Regions from separate parts of the Kitasatospora sp. NPDC004723 genome, predicted to be linked through region 2. Evidence: riboswitches for the same ligand, from Rfam matches in the RefSeq annotation. Region 2 holds a riboswitch; the other holds the start of a gene.

Region 1 (10,608 bases), on a different contig from region 2:
TGCGCCGGCGGATGCGTGCCGTAGCCGAAGCCGTGCCCCTGGGCCGGCCCCTGCTGCGCGGTGTACGGCGGCGGCACCGGCGGGTACGGCCCCGTCGCCGGCCGGCCGTGCCCGGCCGCCTCCCGGTCGTAGAACGGGCGCGCGTTGGCCCGCATCCACAGCGCCACCGGGTCGTACTCGTCCGCCATCGCGACCGTCGAGACCGCCAGCCCCTCCGGCGCGACCGCGATCGCCCGCTGCATCAGCGCCCGCACCGCCTCCACCGTGGGCGGCGAACTCTCGTACAGGTCCAGGCCGATCGCCAGGTACGGTTCGCCCACCGACGGCCGCACCCAGGCCCGGCGCAGCGCCCTCACCGCGCGCACCTCGACCGCCTGGCGCTCCAGCAGCGCGAAGAACTGCTGCGCCGGCACCTGCGGCTCGCTCAGCTTCAGCGGCCCGGCCGGCAGCCGGTCCAGGCCCGCGGCGACCCGGCGCAGGTCCGCCCACGGCACGCCCACCCCGCCGCCCGGGGCGTGCGGGTTCAGCCACAGGCCCCACCGGGTCCGGTACAGCGAGGCCGCGATCTCCCGGCCGGAGATCACCTCGTGCGCCCGCGCCCAGCCGGACGCCGCCAGCTGCTCGGGCGAGGTGACGGCCGGCGCGTAGCCGTGGCCGCTGATCTCCATGTTCCCGTACTGGGCGTCCGCGCTGCCCGGCGTGCCGTGCCAGAGCAGCATCCAGACCCGGCCCTCGGCGAGCGCGTGCAGCATCGTCTCGTAGGCCTCGTAGCGCTCCGGCGCCACCTCGCGCAGCGCGCGCTCCAGCGCGCCCGGATCCGGGCGTCCGGTGGGCGCCTGGCCCCAGGGCCCCGGTGCACCGCCAGCTACCGATCCCGCACTCATGCGCCCACCTCGCTGCGCTTCTTCGTTCCTCGTCCGTCACCGGCGGCCCGGCGGCCGTCAGCACGCACCCTATGGGGCGGCCACCGACCGCCGCCACGCCACCGTGCCAGGGTCCGCACCGCCTCCCCGCCCGCACCCCGTCCGACGGCTGCCGGACGGACGGCCGGGGCCGGGTCAGCCCCGCACGTAGAAGGGCGCGACCCGGTTCACCAACCAGTCGACCACCGGATCGTCCGCGAGGTCGAGCAGTACGAGGTGGACGCCTCCGGGAAGCGGTGCGGTTCCCAGTGCGCGGCCCAATCCCTCGTTCACCGCAGCCGGGTCGGCGGGGGCCCCCGGATCCAGCTGGACGCCCACGAACATCACGGTCGGCTCGCCCTCGACGCTCGCCAGCGCCCGCCGGGCGGTCAGCACTCCCGGCAGCGCCGCGAGTTCCGCGCGGCAGGCGGCCAGGAACGCCTCCGGGTCCTCCCCCGGCACCGGCTCGCGCAGCGCCACCCGGCCGCCGCCCGGAGCCTGCACGGCGTCCGGGGCGTCGGCCCAGCGGTCCTCGCGCGGCCCGCGGCGCAGCTCCGCCACGCCCTCCGGCGGCACCGGGATGCCCACCGCCGCCTCGGGGTTGACGGCGATGCCCACGCCCAGCGGCAGACCACGGGCGAACTCCCACACCGGGGCGACCGCGAACGCCATCCCGGGAGCCTGCTGGACGAACACCTCCTGCGAGGAGAACACCGGGACATAGGGGTCGCCGGCCAGTTCGATCGTCGGCAGGTCCAGCGACTGCCCCTGCGGGCCGCCGCCCGACGGCAGCGGGATCCACACCTGGCTGCGCGCCAGCACCTCGATCACCCGCGGGGTCGCACCGGGGTCGCCGAGCGCGGCGGTGAGCACCTGCTCCAGCTCGTTGGCCGGCCACGCGCCTCCCGGCGGCGCCGACTCGGCCCCGTCCCACCCCTGCTGCTCCACCGGGTACCCCATGCGCCGCCGTACCGTCCTCTGCTCGCCGATGCCCGCAGCCTAGCGTTTCGGCACCCCGCCCCGGGCCGCCAGGCCCGACGTGACGCAACCCCCTCTCCCCTTGTCCCGGCGGACGTGCCATGATGTGCGCGTCTGCGGTGGCATCCACCCAGGCCCCGCCAACTCCATACCGGCCGCTCGAACCCGCGCGGGAGAGTCCGGAGTGCCCCGTCCAGGCGGCACAGCCGGCGCCGAAGGAGCAAGTCCTCCCCGGAATCTCTCAGGCACCCCTACCGCACGGGTTAGGCACATCTGGAAAGCGGCGTACGGCCCTGCCGTCCGCCCACCCACGGTGCAAGCCGCCATGCTGTTCCCCTACAGGGCAGTGGACGGTGAAGCTCTCAGGTACGACGACAGATGGGGAGACCCAGCCGCCGCATGCCCGCGCGCAGGGTCCGCCGCCCCCGAGACAGGGCCGGTCCCGGCGCGCGCACCCCTGAGTGCCCCGACCGAGGAGTTCCTGGCCATGTCGTCCCTCCGCCTCACCGCGCTCGACGCGCTGCACCGCGCCCTCGGCGCCACCATGACCGACTTCGCCGGCTGGGACATGCCGCTGCGCTACGGCAGCGAGCGCGAGGAGCACCTCGCCGTCCGCACCAAGGCCGGCCTGTTCGACCTCTCCCACATGGGCGAGATCACCGTCACCGGCCCGCAGGCCGGCGAGATGCTGGACCACGCCCTGGTCGGCTTCGTCTCCGCGCTCGGCGTGCTGCGCGCCCGCTACACCATGATCTGCGCCGAGGACGGCGGCATCCTGGACGACCTGATCGTCTACCGCCTGCGCGAGGACGCCTTCCTGGTCGTCGCCAACGCCTCCAACGCCCAGCTGGTGCTGGACGAGCTGATCGCCCGTGCCAAGGGCTTCAACGCCGTCGTCTCCGACGACCGCGACGCCTACGCGCTGATCGCCGTGCAGGGCCCGGAGTCCACCGGGATCCTGGCCGACACCACCGAGGCCGACCTGCCCGGCCTGAAGTACTACGCGATCCTCCCGGCCCAGGTGGCCGGCCGCGACGTGCTGCTCGCCCGCACCGGCTACACCGGCGAGGACGGCTTCGAGATCTTCTGCAACCCGGGCGACGCCGAGCACATCTGGCAGGCGCTGACCGAGGCCGGCACCGGGCGCGGTCTGATCCCCTGCGGCCTGTCCTGCCGCGACACGCTGCGCCTGGAGGCCGGCATGCCGCTGTACGGCCACGAGCTGTCCACCGACCTGACCCCGTTCGACGCGGGCCTGGGCCGGGTCGTCCGCTTCGACAAGACCACCAACGAGGGCGCCTTCGTCGGCCGCAAGGCCCTGGAGCGGGCCGCCGCCGAGGCCGAGGCCAAGGCGCCGCGGGTGCTGGTCGGCCTGGTCTCCGAGGGCAAGCGCGTGCCGCGCGCCGAGTACACCGTGGTCTCCACCGACGGCGAGGCGATCGGCCGGATCACCTCCGGCGCGCCCTCCCCCACGCTGGAGAAGCCGATCGCGATGGCCTACGTGGACGCGGCCCACGCCGCCCCCGGCACCACCGTCGCGGTGGACGTGCGCGGCAAGCACGAGCCGGTCCAGGTCGTGGCGCTGCCGTTCTACAAGCGCGCCCGCTGACGCCCCTCCCCCACCGGTTTCCCGCTGTTCCCCACGCGAGGCAGGTCCGCGCGCCGGGCCGCTTCGTCGTACCCGCTTCCCATCCTGGAGAATGACGCCATGAGCAACCCCCAGCACCTGCAGTACACCGACGAGCACGAGTGGCTGACCACCTCCGAGGCCGGTGAGGTCGCCACGATCGGCATCACCAAGCACGCCGCCGACGCCCTCGGCGACATCGTGTACGTGCAGCTCCCCGAGGTCGGCGACACCGTGACCGCCGGCGAGACCTGTGGCGAGCTGGAGTCGACCAAGTCGGTCAGCGACCTGTTCTCGCCGGTGACCGGTGAGGTCACCGAGGTCAACGAGGCCGTCTCCGACGACAACAGCCTGGTCAACAGCGAGCCGTTCGAGGGTGGCTGGCTGTTCAAGGTCCGCATCGAGTCGACCGGCAAGCTGCTGACCGCCGACGAGTACACCGCGCTCACCAACCCCTCGGCCTGAGCCACCGCCGGGGCGGCCGTCGCACCACGGCCGCCCCGCTGCCGGCCCCCCTCTGCCCCGCCTCCTCCCGGGAAGACCCCACCATGACGGTTCTGAACCAGTCCCTGCACGCCCTCGACCCGGAGATCGCCGCCGCGGTCGACGCCGAGCTGCACCGCCAGCAGACCACCCTGGAGATGATCGCCTCCGAGAACTTCGCCCCGGTGGCGGTCATGGAGGCCCAGGGCTCGGTGCTGACCAACAAGTACGCCGAGGGCTACCCCGGTCGCCGCTACTACGGCGGCTGCGAGCACGTCGACGTGGTCGAGCAGATCGCGATCGACCGCATCAAGGCGCTGTTCGGCGCCGAGCACGCCAACGTCCAGCCGCACTCCGGCGCGCAGGCCAACGCCGCCGCGATGTTCGCGCTGATCAAGCCGGGCGACACCATCCTGGGCCTGAACCTGGCCCACGGCGGCCACCTGACCCACGGCATGAAGATCAACTTCTCCGGCAAGCTCTACAACGTGGTGCCGTACCACGTGGACGACAAGACCAGCCAGGTCGACATGGCCGAGGTCGAGCGCCTCGCCAAGGAGCACCGCCCGCAGCTGATCATCGCCGGCTGGTCCGCCTACCCGCGCCAGCTCGACTTCGCCGAGTTCCGCCGGATCGCCGACGAGGTCGGCGCGCTGCTGATGGTCGACATGGCGCACTTCGCCGGCCTGGTCGCCGCGGGCCTGCACCCCAACCCGGTGCCGTTCGCGGACGTGGTCACCACCACCACCCACAAGACCCTGGGCGGCCCGCGCGGCGGCGTCATCCTCTCCAAGGCCGAGCACGCCAAGAAGATCAACTCCGCGGTCTTCCCCGGCCAGCAGGGCGGCCCGCTGGAGCACGTCATCGCCGGCAAGGCCGTCGCCTTCAAGGTCGCCGCCTCGGAGGAGTTCAAGGAGCGCCAGCAGCGCACCCTGGACGGCGCCCGGATCCTCGCCGAGCGCCTGCTGCAGGCCGACGTCACCGAGGCCGGCGTCTCCGTGCTGTCCGGCGGCACCGACGTGCACCTCGTCCTGGTCGACCTGCGCAACAGCCGGCTCGACGGCCAGCAGGCCGAGGACCGTCTGCACGAGGTCGGCATCACCGTCAACCGCAACGCCATCCCGAACGACCCGCGCCCGCCGATGGTCACCTCCGGCCTGCGGATCGGCACCCCGGCGCTCGCCACCCGCGGCTTCCAGGCCGAGGACTTCCGCGAGGTCGCCGACATCATCGCCGAGGCCCTGAAGCCGGCCTTCGACGAGGGCACCGCCGAGGCGCTCAAGGCCCGGGTCACCGCCCTGGCCGAGAAGTACCCGCTCTACCCCAACCTGTAGGTCCCGCCGTTCGGCGGCCGGTGACCGGGCTCACCCCGCCCGGACACCGGGGATTCCGGGGCACCGCGCACACTGGAGAGTGCGCGCGGTGCCCCGACCCGTGTCAGCCGCCCGCCCTCGCCCGACCCACCCTCCCGCCACCGCCGTCCTCCCCTCCCTGCCGGCACCACCCACGAGACCAGACAAGGACGTCCCTCCGTGGCCATCAGCGTCTTCGACCTCTTCTCCATCGGCATCGGTCCCTCCAGCTCCCACACCGTCGGGCCGATGCGCGCAGCCCGGATGTTCGCCCGCCGCCTGAAGTCGGAGGGCCTGCTGACCGAGGTGACGGCCGTCCGCGCCGAGCTGTACGGCTCGCTCGGCGCCACCGGCCACGGCCACGGCACCCCGAAGGCGGTGCTGCTGGGCCTGGAGAACGCCTCCCCGCGCACCATCGACGTCGACCAGGCCGACCGCGACGTCGAGCGGATCACCGCCGAGAAGCGGATCCACCTGCTCGGCGTGCACGCCATCGACTTCGACCCCGACACCCAACTGGTGCTGCACCGGCGCCGCTCGCTGCCGTACCACGCCAACGGCATGACGCTGTGGGCCTTCCGGGCCGACGGCTCGACCGTGCTGGAGAAGACCTACTACTCGGTCGGCGGCGGCTTCGTCGTCGACGAGGACGCGATCGGCGCGGACCGGGTCAAGCCCGACGACACCGCACTGAAGTACCCCTTCCGCACCGGCGAGGAACTGCTGCGGCTCACCCGGGAGACCGGCCTGTCGATCTCCGGCCTGATGCTGGAGAACGAGAAGGCCTGGCGCACCGAGGAGGAGATCCGCGCCGGCCTGCTGGAGATCTGGCGGGTCATGCAGGAGTGCGTCCGGGCCGGCATGTCCCGCGAGGGCATACTCCCCGGCGGCCTCAAGGTGCGCCGCCGCGCCGCCGCGGCCGCCCGCGCGCTGCGCGCCGAGGGCATCGGCCCGGCCAACGCGATGGAGTGGGTGACCCTCTACGCGATGGCGGTCAACGAGGAGAACGCCTCCGGCCGCCGGGTGGTCACCGCCCCGACCAACGGCGCGGCCGGCATCATCCCCGCCGTCCTGCACTACTACCTGAACTTCATCCCGGGCGCCGACGAGGACGGCATCGTCCGCTTCCTGCTCTCCGCCGGCGCGATCGGCATGCTCTTCAAGGAGAACGCCTCCATCTCCGGCGCCGAGGTCGGCTGCCAGGGCGAGGTCGGCTCCGCCTGCTCGATGGCCGCCAGCGGCCTCGCCGAGGTCCTCGGCGGCAGCCCGGAGCAGGTCGAGAACGCCGCCGAGATCGGCATCGAGCACAACCTCGGCCTCACCTGCGACCCGGTCGGCGGCCTGGTCCAGATCCCCTGCATCGAGCGCAACGGCATGGCGTCGGTCAAGGCCGTCACCGCCGCCCGGATGGCCCTGCGCGGCGACGGCCGCCACCACGTCTCCCTCGACAAGGCGATCAAGACCATGAAGGAGACCGGCGCCGACATGAAGATCAAGTACAAGGAGACCTCGCGCGGCGGCCTCGCCGTCAACGTCATCGAGTGCTGATCCCGCACCCGGCCGGTACGGCGCCCCTGCCCTCCCGGCGGGGGCGCCGCCGTTTCCGGACTCAGAACTCCTCGGGGTAGGCGTCCGTCCGCACGATCCGGGCGACGTAGAAGCCGGGCCCGTGCGGGGTCCCGGTCGCGTGGTACTGGACCAGCCCGAGATCGTGGGCCAGCGGAGCGGTGTAGGCGCCGGGGAGCCCGGGAACGGCCTCGGCGTGGTCGGGATGCGGGCCGCCGTCCAGCGTCTCGCGCAGGCCCACCAGGAACGCGGCGATCGCCGAGACGACGTCCGGTGGTGTCACCGCGAAATCGAACACCGCCTCGACCTGGGGTGACAGCACGATCGGGTCGTGTTCCTCGTCGCCGTCGTACGGATCGTCCCAGTCACTCACGGGCGCTCTCGCTCGCGCAGGACGGCGGAGAGGGCCCGGCCGGGGGCGGCACCCTGCTGGACCTCGGCGTGGGTGCGGGCGGTCGCCGGGTCGCCGTAGAGCTCCAGCCGGAGCCGCCAGCGGCGCAGCACGCCGGCGATCTCGTGTTCGTCCGCCGAGCCCATGTCCCGGTAGAAGGCCATCCGTTGGGATGGCGGCAACGCGGCCCCGATCTCGTCCTGAGTGCGCGGACGGGTGCGATGCGGTTCCACCGGCTGTGCGGTCATCGGTCCTCCTGCTGCGGTGGCGGTCGACCGGACTCCACTGTAGTCACCACGGGACGTGCGACGGTCGGACTACTCACTCGCCCGGGTGAACCACACCCGGAGGGCCCGTCCCCAGTTCCGGCCGACTGCCATCGTGGCCGCAACACCACTCCCACGAGCCCCCGGAGCGCGGATGAAGCACACCCGAACCGGTGTCCGCACCCTCACCACCCTGCTGCTGGCCGCCGTCCTCGGCGCGGCCGCCACCACCCCCGCCGCGGCCCGCGCCGCGCTGCCGGACGCCACCGACGCGGCCTTCGCCGACGACTGCCTGCGCGCCCACAACGAGTACCGCGCCCGGCACGGCGTCCCGGCGCTGGCCCTGGACCCCGCCGTCCAGGAGTACGCGAAGAGCCGCGCCGCCCGGCTGTCGACGTACGAGCGCCTCTCCGGCGGCCACGCCGGGCTCGACCCCGCGTACGGCGAGAACCAGTCCTGGTTCGCCTCCAGCACCCCCGACCGCGCCGGCTGCCGCCGGGCCGTCGACGCCTGGTACGCGCAGGCCGGGAACTACGACTACGGCAACCCCGGCTACTCCGCCGCGACCGGCCTGTTCACCCAGGTGGTCTGGAAGTCCTCCACCCGCCTCGGCTGCGCCCGCGCCTACGGCCGCGGCGACACCTGGTACGAGACCTACGTCGTCTGCGACTACAACCCGCCGGGCAACGTCTCGCCCGAGTACGCCGCCAACGTCCTGCCGCCGCGCGGCTGACCCGGGCCGGCTCCGGCCCGCGGGCGAGCCCGCCCGCGGCCGTCAGCCGGCGGACATGCGGCGGTGGAGTTCGTCCAGCGAGGGGTTCTCCAGGTGGGTCAGGAAGACCCACACATGGCCCGAGGGGTCCCTGAGGATGGCGGTGCGGTCGCCGTGGAACATGTCCGTCGGCGGCTGGAGGACCTCCGCGCCGGCGGCCTCGGCGCGCTCGGCGAGGGCGTCGACGTCGGGGACGAAGACGTGCAGGGCGACGCTGGTTCCGCCGAGCGCGGTCGGGGCGGCGAACGGGGCGCTGTCGCCGGTGTCGCCCAGCATCAGGACGGACTGCCCGATGCTGATCTCCGCGTGCAGGATGCCGCCGCCGGGCGCGTCGAGCCGGAAGTCCTCACGCGCCCCGAAGGCCTTCACGTAGAAGTCGATCGCGGCGGCGGCGTCGCCGACCATGATGTGCGGGACGACCGCGTAGCGGTAGCGGTCGGGAACGACGCTGTCGGTGCCGGTCATGACGGATCCCCTCGATGGACGCCGCCGGCCGATCACCGGCGGTCTGAAGAGGACCGTAGGAGCTGAAGTCGGCTTCAGGTCAAGGGCCGCGGGCCGAGAACGGCGGCGAGCAGGCCCGGGAAGGCCGCGTCCGCCTCCGCCCGCCGCCCGCCGCCCGCCGCCCGCCGCCCGCCGCCCGCCGCAGGGACATGATCCGGACCTGCCGTTTCGGGAGAATCGAAATGATCAAGGAGTCCCGCGATGCCCGCTCTCCGGACCCCGTGCGAGCCTGGCCGCCGAGCATGGAAAATAGTGTCGATCATGAATAATCTCAGGCGCCGGCATGAACCTATGCAAATTCCCAAGGTGAACTAAGTTACAAACCTTGAAATCGAAGCCGCCTGGTTTGCCCACATGCTGAGATCCGTGCGATAGTCGAGTTGTCCGACGGCGGGCGCCAGCGACTGGCGCGCGCCCTGGGCGACGATGACTTCGGCCGGCCCGACCTGGCACGGCCGACACCCATCGCGCGGCACGCACCCCCTTGGCCGGCGCGATGACCTGCAGGGGCCCCCAGCCACCGGACCACGGTGAATTCGGGGGCCCCGCGTGTTTTCCCGGACCGCCCAGGGCCCTCCCGGACCATCCCGGCCCCTCCCGGACCGGATGGCTCAGACCGCCCGGTCGCGGACCTTCAGCTCGAACCAGACGCCCTTGCCGCGCGGCAGCAGGTCGGCGCCCCAGCGGTCCGCCAGGTCGTCGACCACCTGGAGCCCGCGCCCGCGCTCGTTGGCCGGCAGCGGCTCCGCCAGGATCATGCACGGCAGCGCCCGCGAGGAGTCCCGCACCTCCACCCGGACCCAGCCCGGCTTGCGCGCCACGTGCAGTCCGATGGTCCGACCGGCAGCATGCCGCAGCGCATTGGCGACGAGCTCGCTGGTGAGTAACTCGCCGACCTCCAGGTGCTGGTGCAGGTCCCAGTTCTCCAGGGCCGCGAGCACCAGCCGCCGCGCCAACGGGCCGGTGGCCGGCCGGGACGGCAACCGCACCTCGCGCGGCGCCTCCCGGTCGCACAGCTTCCCGACGTACAACTGCTCCAGCTCGTCGGAGCTGAGCCGCTCCAGGGCCGCGAGGGCGTCCTGGAACGGTGCCCACGACGCGTCAGCGACCAAGCTGGATCCCGGAAGTGATGACTGATCTGTTTCGCCCCAACCCGCCATGCGCCCCATCATTGCGGAACGCAAGCGGCCGCGTACGGACAATGAGCAAACGATCACGGGTGTTTCGGCATATGCCGCGTGCAACCCGAACCCGCGTTCGGGCAGGTCCGGGTCACGGCGGGCCGCGGGTGGGCGGGCGCTGCGGCTACCAGGCGCTCCAGTCGAGGTTCCAGCCACTGAGGCCGTTGTCCGGCGCCACCTGGCCGCGGCTGGAGTTCTGCACGGTGACGACGTCCCCGATCAGCGAGCCGTCGTAGAACTTGCCCGCCGAGGTGCCCGAGCCGCCGCCGTTGACGTCCTTCAGGCCCACGCAGCCATGGCTGACGTTGTCCTTGCCGAAGGCGTCGCTCCAGTAGTTGCCGTGCACATAGGTGCCCGAGTCGGTGAGCCGCATGGAGTGCGGGACCTGGAGGTCGTAGGGGTCGCCGGTCATCCCGGGCAGGGTGCTGGACTGCATCCGCACCACACCCTCCTTGGACATGACGACCATGGTGCCGTTCCAGGTCGGGTGCTCCGTCGAGCCGGAGGTGATCTCGACGACCGAGCTCTGACCGCCCTGGACCACCGTCATCCGGTGCGTCTTCGCGTCAACCGTCGAAATCTGGGA
Region 2 (10,608 bases):
GCCGGCCCCCGACCGTGCAAGCATCATGCCCACCCCGAAGATCGATACCCGAAAGCTTCGATTGGCTTGCATTGCAAGGAAACTGATGCTGTTTCAGCGCATCTGCCGACTTGCCCGGCGCCACCGCCTGTGATAAACAGGTCACCCTGTGCACCTGTTCGAGTAGAATTCGCACTGCGCCACGGCCCGACCGCCCATCGCCGCGAGATCCGGCGACAACGGCCGCGCCGGCACCGCGATCCTGCCCAACCGGACAAGGCCCAGGTCCCGTCACCGCCGACGCACCAGCCATGCCGGTATGCCGCACTCGCACGCCGATCTCGCACGGAGAGGCGACCTTGCCATGACTCTGCAGACCCCCCAGCCCCCGCCCAGTGCCCTGCGCGCGGTTCTCGCCGCGCTCGACTCGGAGACCGCGCTGCGCCAACCCGCCGCCGCCGCGCTGCGTCATCCGACCGGGCCGCTCCTCCCCGCGCACCCGCTAGCCGTCCACGTCCTGGAGGGGCCGCGGGCCGAACTCGCCGCCGCCCGGCGGACGGGGTGGCGCTTCCTCATCAAGGACGGCACCGAGGTGGCCGCCGCCGCCGAAGTGGTGCAGGGGGCGGAGGGCCACACCTTCTCCCACTTCACCGCCGGTCCGTACCTGGACTCCACGCTCCGGGCGCTGCGCGAGGCCTGGCAGCTCGCCCAGTCCGCCCGGTTCCGCTGCCAGCCGCGGCTGCTGACCTTCCCCGGTCAGTACGCGACGGCCCTGTGGCTGCACAGCCCGGACGGCGCCCCCGGCACCGACCTGCTGATCCCGCTGGCCCCGGCACCGATGGGCGTCACCGCGCACCGCGCCCACCCGGCCGTCGAACTGCTGCCGCTGCTGGCCCGCACGCCGGTCGCCCGGACCACGATCGACCCCCGTCCGCTGCTGCTCGGCGCGACGGACTCCGCCCGGCTCGCCTCCGGGGCGCACTGAGGGCCGGCCCGCGGAACCCCCGCCCGACCCGTCCTGCGACCCGTCGCCCGACCCACCGTCACTCGGACGGCCGATCCGGACGGGTCATCCGGCATGGCCCTTCCGGGTCGTCCGCCGGATGGCCCGTCCGGTGCCGCCGACGGCCCCCGACCACCTGAACGGGTGATCTCTGCCCGGGGGTTGTGGCGCATGTCACGAAATCGCTGCGCTCGCGCCCCCGGATGCCGACACTGGGAACCAGCGTGGAAGGACCTCCTGTCCTACCCACATGAGCGCCGGTCCACACCTGGCCCGGCGCCCGGACAGAATCCGACCACCGCGGCGACGCCCGCCGGCCACCGGCGACACCGCGTCACGGGGAGGATCGCAGAGCGAAGCGAGGGTACGCGTATGTGCCAGCACCGTCCTGAGTGCCCGTCGGCCGAGTCCGAGGACCGCGAGGCCGCCGTCCCGGTGGCCTGTCACCCGGAGCAGGGGTGGAGCCTGCTCTGCAACGGCGTCCTGCTGTTCGAGGACACCGGTGAACTGCTGCCCGACGGCCGGGTGATCGCCCCGCGCCGTCCGGCCGCGAGCGCGGTCTGAGCCGCCGGGACGCCGCAGGGGAACGAGCGCGACGGGCAGGGCCCCGGCGGACGGATCCGCCGGGGCCCTGCCGTGTGCCGTGCACCGGTCGGGTGCCGGACGCCCTGCGTGTCAGACGCCGTACTCGTCCAGCGGCGGGCAGGAGCAGACCAGGTTGCGGTCGCCGTACGCGCCGTCGATGCGGCTGACCGGGGGCCAGTACTTGTCCGCCGGGTTCACGCCGGCCGGGAAGACCGCCTCCTGACGGGTGTAGCCGTGCGCCCAGTCGCCGGCCAGCTCGGCCGCGGTGTGCGGGGCGTTGTGCAGCGGGTTGTCCTCCGCCGCCCACTCGCCCGAACCGACCTTGTCGATCTCGGCCCGGATCTCGATCATCGCGTCGCAGAAGCGGTCGATCTCGTAGAGGTCCTCGGACTCGGTCGGCTCGATCATCAGCGTGCCGGCCACCGGGAACGACATGGTCGGCGCGTGGAAGCCGTAGTCGATCAGGCGCTTGGCGATGTCGTCCACCGTCACGCCGGTGTCCTTGGTGAGCGGGCGCAGGTCGATGATGCACTCGTGCGCCACCAGGCCGCCGGGGCCGGTGTAGAGCACCGGGAAGTGCGGGGCCAGCCGCTTGGCGATGTAGTTGGCGTTCAGCACCGCGACCTGGGTGGCGCGCTTGAGGCCCTCGCCGCCCATCAGCCGGACGTACGACCAGGAGATCGGCAGGATGCCCGCCGAGCCCCACGGGGCGGCCGAGATCGGGCCGACACCGGTGGCCGGACCGGCCTCCGCCTGGAGCGGGTGGTTGGGCAGGTACGGCGCGAGGTGCTCGCGCACCGCCACCGGGCCGACGCCCGGGCCGCCGCCGCCGTGCGGGATGCAGAAGGTCTTGTGCAGGTTCAGGTGCGAGACGTCCGCGCCGAACTTGCCCGGCTTGGCCAGGCCGACCAGCGCGTTCAGGTTGGCGCCGTCGACGTACACCTGGCCGCCGGCCTCGTGCACCAGGCCGCAGATCTCGGTGATCTGGGTCTCGTACACGCCGTGGGTGGACGGGTAGGTGACCATCAGCACGGCGAGGCTGTCGCGGTGCTGCTCGATCTTGGCCTTCAGGTCCTCGACGTCGACGTCGCCGTCGACCAGGGTCTTGACCACGACCACGCGCATGCCGGCCATCACCGCGGAGGCGGCGTTGGTGCCGTGCGCGGAGGACGGGATGAGGCAGACGTCGCGCTGGGTGTCGCCGTTGGCGTGGTGGTAGGCGCGCACGGCCAGCAGGCCGGCCAGCTCGCCCTGGGAACCGGCGTTCGGCTGGATGGAGACGGCGTCGTAGCCGGTCACCTCGACCAGCTGCCGCTCCAGACCGCGGATCAGGGTGAGGAAGCCCTCGGCCTGGTCGACCGGGGCGAAGGGGTGCAGCTGGCCGAACTCCGGCCAGGTCACCGACTCCATCTCGGTGGTCGCGTTGAGCTTCATGGTGCAGGAGCCCAGCGGGATCATGCCGCGGTCCAGCGCGTAGTCCCGGTCCGACAGGCGGCGCAGGTAGCGCAGCATGGCGGTCTCCGAGCGGTGGCTGTGGAAGACCGGGTGGGTGAGGTACTCGTCCTCGCGCAGCAGCGCGGCGGGCAGCGCGTCGGCGCCCTCCGCGACCTCGACGCCCTCGACGCCGAACGCGGCCCAGACGCCCGCCAGGTGCTCGCGGGTGGTGGTCTCGTCGGTGGAGACCGAGATCCGGTCCGCGCCGTCCTGGAAGACGTTGATGCCGTTGGCGCGGGCGGCGGCGGCGATCTCCGCGGCGCGGCCGGGGACGACCGCGGTGACGGTGTCGAAGAACTCGCCGTGCAGCAGCTCGACGCCGCCGGCCCGCAGGCCCTCGGCGAGCGCGGCGGCGTAGCGGTGGGTGCGGCGGGCGATGTCGGCCAGGCCGTCCGGGCCGTGGTAGACGGCGTACATCGAGGCCATCACGGCGAGCAGCACCTGGGCGGTGCAGATGTTGCTGGTGGCCTTCTCGCGGCGGATGTGCTGCTCGCGGGTCTGCAGGGCCAGCCGGTAGGCGCGGTTGCCGTCGGCGTCGACCGAGACACCGACCAGGCGGCCGGGCAGCGAGCGGGCGTACTCGGCGCGCACCGCGAGGTAGCCGGCGTGCGGGCCGCCGAAGCCCATCGGCACGCCGAAGCGCTGGGAGGTGCCGCAGGCGATGTCGGCACCGAGCTCGGCCGGCGACTTCAGCAGGGTGAGGGCGAGCAGGTCGGCGGCGACGGCGACGATCGCGCCCAGGCCGTGGGCCTGCTCGATCAGCGGGGCGAGGTCGCGGACCACGCCGGTGGCGCCGGGGTACTGGAGCAGCACGCCGAAGACGCCGCGCTCGGCGATCTCGGCCGGGATGCCCTCGGACAGGTCGGCGACGACCACCTCGACGCCGGTCGGCACGGCGCGGGTGTTGATCACCGCGACGGTCTGCGGCAGGGTCTCGGCGTCGACCAGGAAGACACCGCCCTTGACCTTGGTGACGCGGCGGGCCAGGGCCATCGCCTCGGCGGCCGCGGTGCCCTCGTCCAGCAGGGAGGAGCCGGAGGTGGGCAGGCCGGTCAGGTCGGAGACCAGGGTCTGGAAGTTGAGCAGCGCCTCCAGGCGGCCCTGCGAGATCTCCGGCTGGTACGGCGTGTACGCGGTGTACCAGGCCGGGTTCTCCATGACGTTGCGCAGGATCACCGGCGGGGTGAAGGTGCCGTAGTAGCCCAGGCCGATCATCGACGTGAGCACGGTGTTGCGGCCGGCCAGCTCGCGCAGCTCGGCGAGGACCTGGGCCTCGCTGCGCCCGGCGGGCAGGTCGAGCGCGGTGATCGAGCGGATGGCCTCGGGGACGGCGGCGGTGGCCAGCTCGTCCAGCGAGGCGTACCCGACCTGGGCCAGCATCTTCTCCTGCGCGGCGGCGTCGGGGCCGATGTGGCGGTTCTCGAAGGGGCTGGCCTGTTCGAGCTCGGTGAGGGTCGCGGGGGTCGTGGGGCGTCCCGAGTTCGGCTGGGCGTTCATGGTGGTCGAGGCCTCCTGGTCACGGACCGGCGGGGGTGCGCACGCCCGGCGCCCCGCCGCTGCGGACAACAGCGGAGCGGCCCGGTCGGACGAACCCGACAGGCCTCCCCCTCTGTCATCGGGACCTGAGAGCTTCGCCCGCGCGGAGCGCCGTGGGACGCCCCGCCGGCTTGCACCGTCGGTGAGGGTGGGGTCCGCCGGCTCCCTCGCCCGCGATCCTGCCCTGCTTTCCAGAGTGACCTATCCCGCACGGTACGGATGCCTGAGAGATTCCGGGGAGGAGTTGCTCCTTCGGCGCCACGACCAGCGGCTTCCGCTGTCGAGGACTCTCCCGAGCGGGCTCGGCGGTCGCGCCCAGGGTACCAGCGGGAGGCACCGCGATCACGGGTGCGTCAGGTCCTTCGGCGACTTCACCGCTGTCGGCGGCCGTGCCCCGGTCGGCGCAGCCCCGGGCCCGTCCGGCCGCATCCCGCTCGCGCGCGCCCGTTTGATGGCTTTTGGTGTGAAGTGGCGCTGTCCTGCGGGCGTTTCCGCGAGCTCACCGCACTGGAGGAAAAGAGTGCAGACCGACATCGACCCCCGGGACCTCATCGGCCACAAGGCGGTGGACCGCAACGGGGACAAGATCGGCACCATCGACGAGGTGTACCTGGACGACTCCACCGGCCGTCCCGAGTGGGCCGCCGTCCGGACCGGCATCTTCGGCCGCGACGCCTTCGTCCCCCTGACCACGAGCGAGTTCTCCGGCGACGAGCTGCGGGTGCCGTACGACAAGTCCCTGGTGAAGGAGTCACCGGACTTCGGCGTGGGCCAGCACCTGTCGCCCGCCCAGGAGCTCCAGCTCTACCGCTACTACGGGCTGGACACCCCGGCGGAGGGCCGGCCGTCGGTGCCGGGCGAGGGCCCGTCGGAGAAGCCGGCCGACCTCGACTTCGGCACCACCGCGGGCACCGGCCCCACCGCCGCGCCCGCGAGCCCGCCCGTCCCGAACGGGACGGGGGCCCCGAACGGGACGGCCGCCACCAACGGGACGGGAGCGGTCGGCGGCACCGACGCCTCGCGCCCGGCCAAGCAGCTCACCTTCCACCGGGCGGCCGACCTCGACAAGCCGGCCGACGCCACGCCCGAGACCCGGGTGCGGACCTTCACCGCTCCCCCGGCCGCGCCCACCGCGCCCCACCCCGCCACCGAACCGCAGCCGCGCCCCGCGCGGCGGCCCGAGACCGGCCCGTCCGCCTCCTCCCCCACCGGCCCGCTGGAGATCACCTGCCGCGAGGAGCGCCTCGACGTCACCACCGAGTGGCACGTGATCGGCACCGCGAAGCTGCGCAAGTACGTGACCAGCGAGCAGGTGGAGCGCCGGATCCCGGTGGTCCGCGAGCGGGTCCGGGTCGAACGGGTGCCGGTCGGCGAGGCCGAGCGGGCCGCGCTCGACGAGAAGGAGATCGCCGAGGCGGTGGAGGAGGTCACCCTGCGCGAGGAGCGTCCGGTGGTCCGCAAGTACCTGGCGCCGGTCGAACGGGTCCGGCTGGTGGTCGAGCGGTACACCACCGAGGAGGTCGTCCGCGAGGAGCTGCGGCGCGAGCAGGTCGAGGTCCACGACAACGCCGCGGCCACGCCGGCCTTCCCGACCTCGCCGCCGCCCGCCGCGCCGGCCCCGGCCCGGCCCGCTCCGGACCGCCCGCTCGTCTGACGGCGGACTCCCGCTCCGCCCTGCCGCAGGACCCCGGCCGCCCCCGGCCGGGGTCCTTCCTTTTTACCAAGGCTTAACCAATGAATATTTGACACACTGAAGTATCCCCCTGCATGGTTACTTCAGTTCATTCACTATGTACGGGAGGAAGCAACCGTGAGTGAGGCACCACAGCCCACCACCGCGGCCGAGAAGCAGAGCAGCGCCCGGGTCCTGCCGGCCCTCATCCTGGCGATGCTGTCGTTCAGCGTGGTGCAGACCGCGGTCGTCCCGATCCTGCCCTCGCTCGCCAAGGAACTGAGCGTCTCCGGCTCCAGCATCACCTGGCTGATGACGGCCAACCTGCTGTCGGCCGCCGTGCTGACCCCCCTGCTGGGCCGCTTCGGCGACCTGCGCGGGCGCAAGCCGATGCTGCTGATCTCGCTCGGCGGCCTGGTCGCGGGCTCCGCCCTCGCGGTCTCCACCCACTCCTTCACCTGGCTGGTCGTCGCCCGCGTGCTGCAGGGCGCCGGCGGTGGCGTGCTGCCGCTCGCCATCAGCATCGTCCGCGACGAACTGCCCAAGCAGAAGGTCACCGGCGGCGTCGCCGCCATCAGCGCCTCGATGGGTGTCGGCAGCGGCCTCGGCCTGGTCGCCACCGGCCTGCTGCTGGAGCACTGGAGCTACAAGTCGATCTTCTGGATGGGCCTGGTCTTCGGTCTGATCGCGGTCGCCCTGGTCGCACTGCGGGTGCCCACCGACCCGGTCACCGACAAGGACGGCGGCGCCGACCCGCTCGGCGCGATCGCCCTCGCCGGCTGGCTCTCCGCCCTGCTGGTCGCCGTCAGCCAGGGCAACCACTGGGGCTGGACCTCCACCAAGACCCTCGGCCTGTTCGCCGTCGCCGCCGTGGTCGCCCTGATCTGGGGCGTCATCGAGGTCAAGGTCGCGCACCCGCTGGTCGACATGAAGATGATGTCGCGCCCCGCCGTCGCCTTCACCAACCTGGCCGGCCTGCTGATCGGCTTCGGCATGTACGGCTCCTTCATGGTCATCAGCAACTTCGCCCAGACCCCGGAGAAGCTCGCCCACTACGGCTTCACCGCCACCGTGCTGCACGCCGGCGTGATGCTGCTGCCCTCCGCCCTCGGCTCGATGGTCGCCGCCCCGCTCGGCGCACTGCTGATCGCCCGCCGCGGCCCGCGCCTGCCGCTGGTCCTCGGCGGCGTCCTCGGCGCCGTCTCGATGGCCTACCTGGCCCTGCGGCACAGCCACGAGGGCGACATCTACCTCTCCTCGGCGATCTTCGGCCTCGGCATCGGCCTCGCCTTCTCGGCGATGCCCGCCTACATCAACGGCGCCGTCCCGGCCGAGCAGAGCGGCATCGCCAACGGCATGAACGCCGTGCTGCGCACCGTCGGCGGCGCGATCGGCACCGCCGTCATGGCCGCCGTCCTCACCGGCGACACCATGAAGCTGCCGATCCCGGTCTCGCTGCCCACCCTGGACGCCTACCGGCACGCCTTCTGGACAGCCGCCGTGGTCTGCGCCGTGGCCGGCGCCGTCCCGTTCCTCATCCGCTCCGTCAAGCCGGTCACCAGCGTGACCACCGGCAGCCCGGCGGCGGACCTGACCTCCGGCCGGGAGCCGGTGAAGACCGACGCCTGACGAGGCGTCCGGCCCCGCGCCCAGGGACAGGGCGCGGGGACCGGACCCGGACGGTCGCCGAGGGCATCGCGACCGTCCGAGGCCCGGAACGCACGCGGCCCCACCCGGCCCCCCTGCCGGGTGGGGCCGCTTCGCGTCTAAGCGTCGTCCTCCCGCTCCTCCGTCGCGCCCGGCCAGCCCTCGCGCAGCGGCAGCGGCCGGGCCGGCTCCAGCGCGGGATCCTCGATCGCGAAGGTCCGCACCCGCCCCGGCCCGCTCCACGGCGTCTCGAAGCGCACCGTCACCCGCCCCACCCCGCTGCCCTGCACCCACCCCGGCCCGAGCTCCGCGTGGTGGACGTCCTGCCCCGGCAGCCAGCGCCGCACCGCCACGGCCTCCTCCTCGACCGCCTCCGGCTCCTCCTCGGCCCCGGCCCCGGCGGCCTCGGCCTCCTCCCGGACGGCCTGCGCGAACAGGTCCTCCTGGGTGTAGTCGGCCAGCTGCGCCACCCCCACGCCCAGCAGCCGCACCCCGCCCGTGATGTCCACCTGCGCGGCCAGCCGCCGGGCGGTCTCGACGATCACCGCCTCCTCGTCCGTCGGACCGCGCAGCGTCTCCGAGCGGGTCAGCGTGGAGAAGTCGAAACGCCGGACCTTCAGCACCACCGTGCGACCCGAGCGCCCCGCCCCGCGCAGCCGCCGCACACAGCGCAGCGCCAGCGCCTCCACCTCGCGCAGCACCCGGTCCCGGTCCGCCAGGTCCACCTCGAAGGTGTCCTCCACCGAGACCGACTTGGCGTCCTGGTCCGCCACCACCGGCCGGTCGTCCAGGCCTATCGACATCTGGTGGACGCCGGCCCCGTGCGCCCTGCCCAGCAGTTGCACCAGCTCCGGTTCCCCCGCCTCGGCGAGCTCGGCCACCGTGTTCAGCCCCGCCCGGCGCAGCACCTGCTCGGTGGCCGGGCCGATCCCCGGCAGCGCCCGCACCGGCATCGGCCCCAGCACCGCCCGCTCCTGCCCCGGCTCGATCAGCACCAGCCCGTCCGGCTTGGCCTGCTCGGAGGCGATCTTGGCCATCAGCTTCGAGCCCGCCGCCCCGACCGAGGCGGTCAGCCCGGTGCGCCGCTCGATGTCCGCCCGCAGGTCCTCCGCCAGCGCCAGCACCAGCCGCTCCCCCGTCCCGTGCTCCGCCTCGGCCAGCACCGGGCCGTACGGACCGGCCTCCAGGTCGACGAAGGCCTCGTCCAGGCTCAGCGGCTGCACCAGCGGCGACAGCTCCCGCAGCAGCCCCATCACCAGCTCGCTCACCTGCCGGTACGCCTCGAAACGGCCGGCCAGGAAGGCCGCGTTCGGGCAGAGCCGACGCGCCTGCGCCATCGGCATCGCCGAGTGCACCCCGAACCGCCGCGCCTCGTAGGAGGCGGTCGACACCACCCCGCGCCCGCCCAGTCCGCCGACGATCACCGGCTTGCCGCGCAGGCTCGGCTTGGCCGCCTGCTCCACCGACGCGAAGAAGGCGTCCATGTCGAGGTGGATGATGCTCGGCAGTGACCGCACCCGCCGATCATGCCCCACGGGTGCGACAACGCCGCCGAACCCGGCCGCCCGCTCAGCGCGCCGACTGCTCCGGCCCCGCGTCCGCCAGCGCCTGCGGTATGCCCGGCTCGCGCGGGCCGAGGAACAGCGGGTCCGGCCGCAGCCAGGCGTTCAGCGCCGCCTTCCCGGCCCCCGGGATCTCCCGGAACCCGCCGTACAGCCAGGTCGCGTCCCGCACCTCCGGCACCCCCACCGCGTAGGACTCGATGCCCGCCGCCTCGCACAGCGCCAGCGCCCGCCGGACGTGGAAGTCCTGGCTGACCAGCACCGCCCGGTCCACCCCGAAGATCCGGTGCGCCCGGGTGCAGGAGTCCCAGGTGTCGAACCCCGCGTAGTCGCCGACCACCCGCACCTCCGGCACCCCGTGCTCGATCAGGTACCCGCGCATCGCGTCGGTCTCGTCGTAGCTCGTCCGGCCGTTGTCACCGGTCACCAGGATCGCCTGGACCTTCCCCGTGCCGTACAGCTCCACCGCCGCGTCGAGCCGGTGGGCAAGGTACGGCGAGGGCTTGCCGTCGAACAGCCCGGCGCCGAACACCACCGCCACCGGCGCCGGGGGCGCGCTCGCCACCGTGCCGACCCGGTCCCCCGCGGCGAGCCACAGCCAGGCGCTCGGCGCGAGCGCCAGCGAGCAGCCGAGCGTCACCAGCTGGAACAGCCGCCGCTGCACCGGCCGCCGGCGCAGCCGCAGACCGAGCCGCACCGCCCTGCGCGCCACCAGACCGGGGATCCCGTCACCGAACCGCCGCACATTGCCCTCCCTCGTCCCGGCTCACCGGGCACGACGACGCCGTGGGCCCGGACGGTTCCCCGTCCGGGCCCACGGCGTCCCTCGAAGTCCTTGGGGCGTGCCCTAGACAGCCCGGTTGCGCCGCTGCGCCAGCTCGTCCGCCGGGTCCTGGCCGACCACCGTCTCGCCGGTGTCGGTGCGCTCCCCGTGCAGCCGCACCAGGGTCAGCTCCAGCTCCCGCCAGACCGCTCCGACCGCGATCCCGAAGACCCCCTGGCCGCCCTTCATCAGGTCGACCACCTGCTGGGGCGTCGTGCACTCGTACACCGTCGCGCCGTCGCACATCAGCGTCAGCCCGGCCAGGTCGGCGATCTCGGCGGCCTGCAGATGGGCGACCGCCACCCGG

The links. A riboswitch is a leader RNA that binds a small molecule or an ion and turns the genes downstream of it on or off. The one in region 2 is predicted to bind glycine.
Region 1: it holds a riboswitch for glycine, as region 2 does, so the genes downstream of both, gcvT (glycine cleavage system aminomethyltransferase GcvT) here and gcvP (aminomethyl-transferring glycine dehydrogenase) in region 2, are expected to answer to the same signal.

What each region holds. Positions count from the first base shown of each region.
Region 1 covers NZ_JBEXJT010000047.1:323-10,930, forward strand. The annotation lists gene ABZW10_RS31430 (enhanced serine sensitivity protein SseB C-terminal domain-containing protein) at 1-752, opposite strand, end outside; gene ABZW10_RS31435 (enhanced serine sensitivity protein SseB) at 1,059-1,862, opposite strand; glycine riboswitch at 2,041-2,147, shown strand; gene gcvT (glycine cleavage system aminomethyltransferase GcvT) at 2,368-3,489, shown strand; gene gcvH (glycine cleavage system protein GcvH) at 3,589-3,972, shown strand; gene glyA (serine hydroxymethyltransferase) at 4,056-5,324, shown strand; gene ABZW10_RS31455 (L-serine ammonia-lyase) at 5,523-6,890, shown strand; gene ABZW10_RS31460 (hypothetical protein) at 6,952-7,281, opposite strand; gene ABZW10_RS31465 (hypothetical protein) at 7,278-7,547, opposite strand; gene ABZW10_RS31470 (CAP family protein) at 7,720-8,298, shown strand; gene ABZW10_RS31475 (VOC family protein) at 8,341-8,802, opposite strand; gene ABZW10_RS31480 (ATP-binding protein) at 9,453-9,953, opposite strand; gene ABZW10_RS31485 (Ig-like domain-containing protein) at 10,147-10,608, opposite strand, start outside.
Region 2 covers NZ_JBEXJT010000025.1:98,650-109,257, forward strand. The annotation lists gene ABZW10_RS23300 (hypothetical protein) at 344-964, shown strand; gene ABZW10_RS23305 (DUF5999 family protein) at 1,355-1,546, shown strand; gene gcvP (aminomethyl-transferring glycine dehydrogenase) at 1,658-4,558, opposite strand; glycine riboswitch at 4,799-4,902, opposite strand; gene ABZW10_RS23315 (DUF2382 domain-containing protein) at 5,118-6,251, shown strand; gene ABZW10_RS23320 (MFS transporter) at 6,408-7,898, shown strand; gene ABZW10_RS23325 (DNA polymerase IV) at 8,036-9,433, opposite strand; gene ABZW10_RS23330 (ElyC/SanA/YdcF family protein) at 9,486-10,190, opposite strand; gene ABZW10_RS23335 (MerR family transcriptional regulator) at 10,326-10,608, opposite strand, start outside.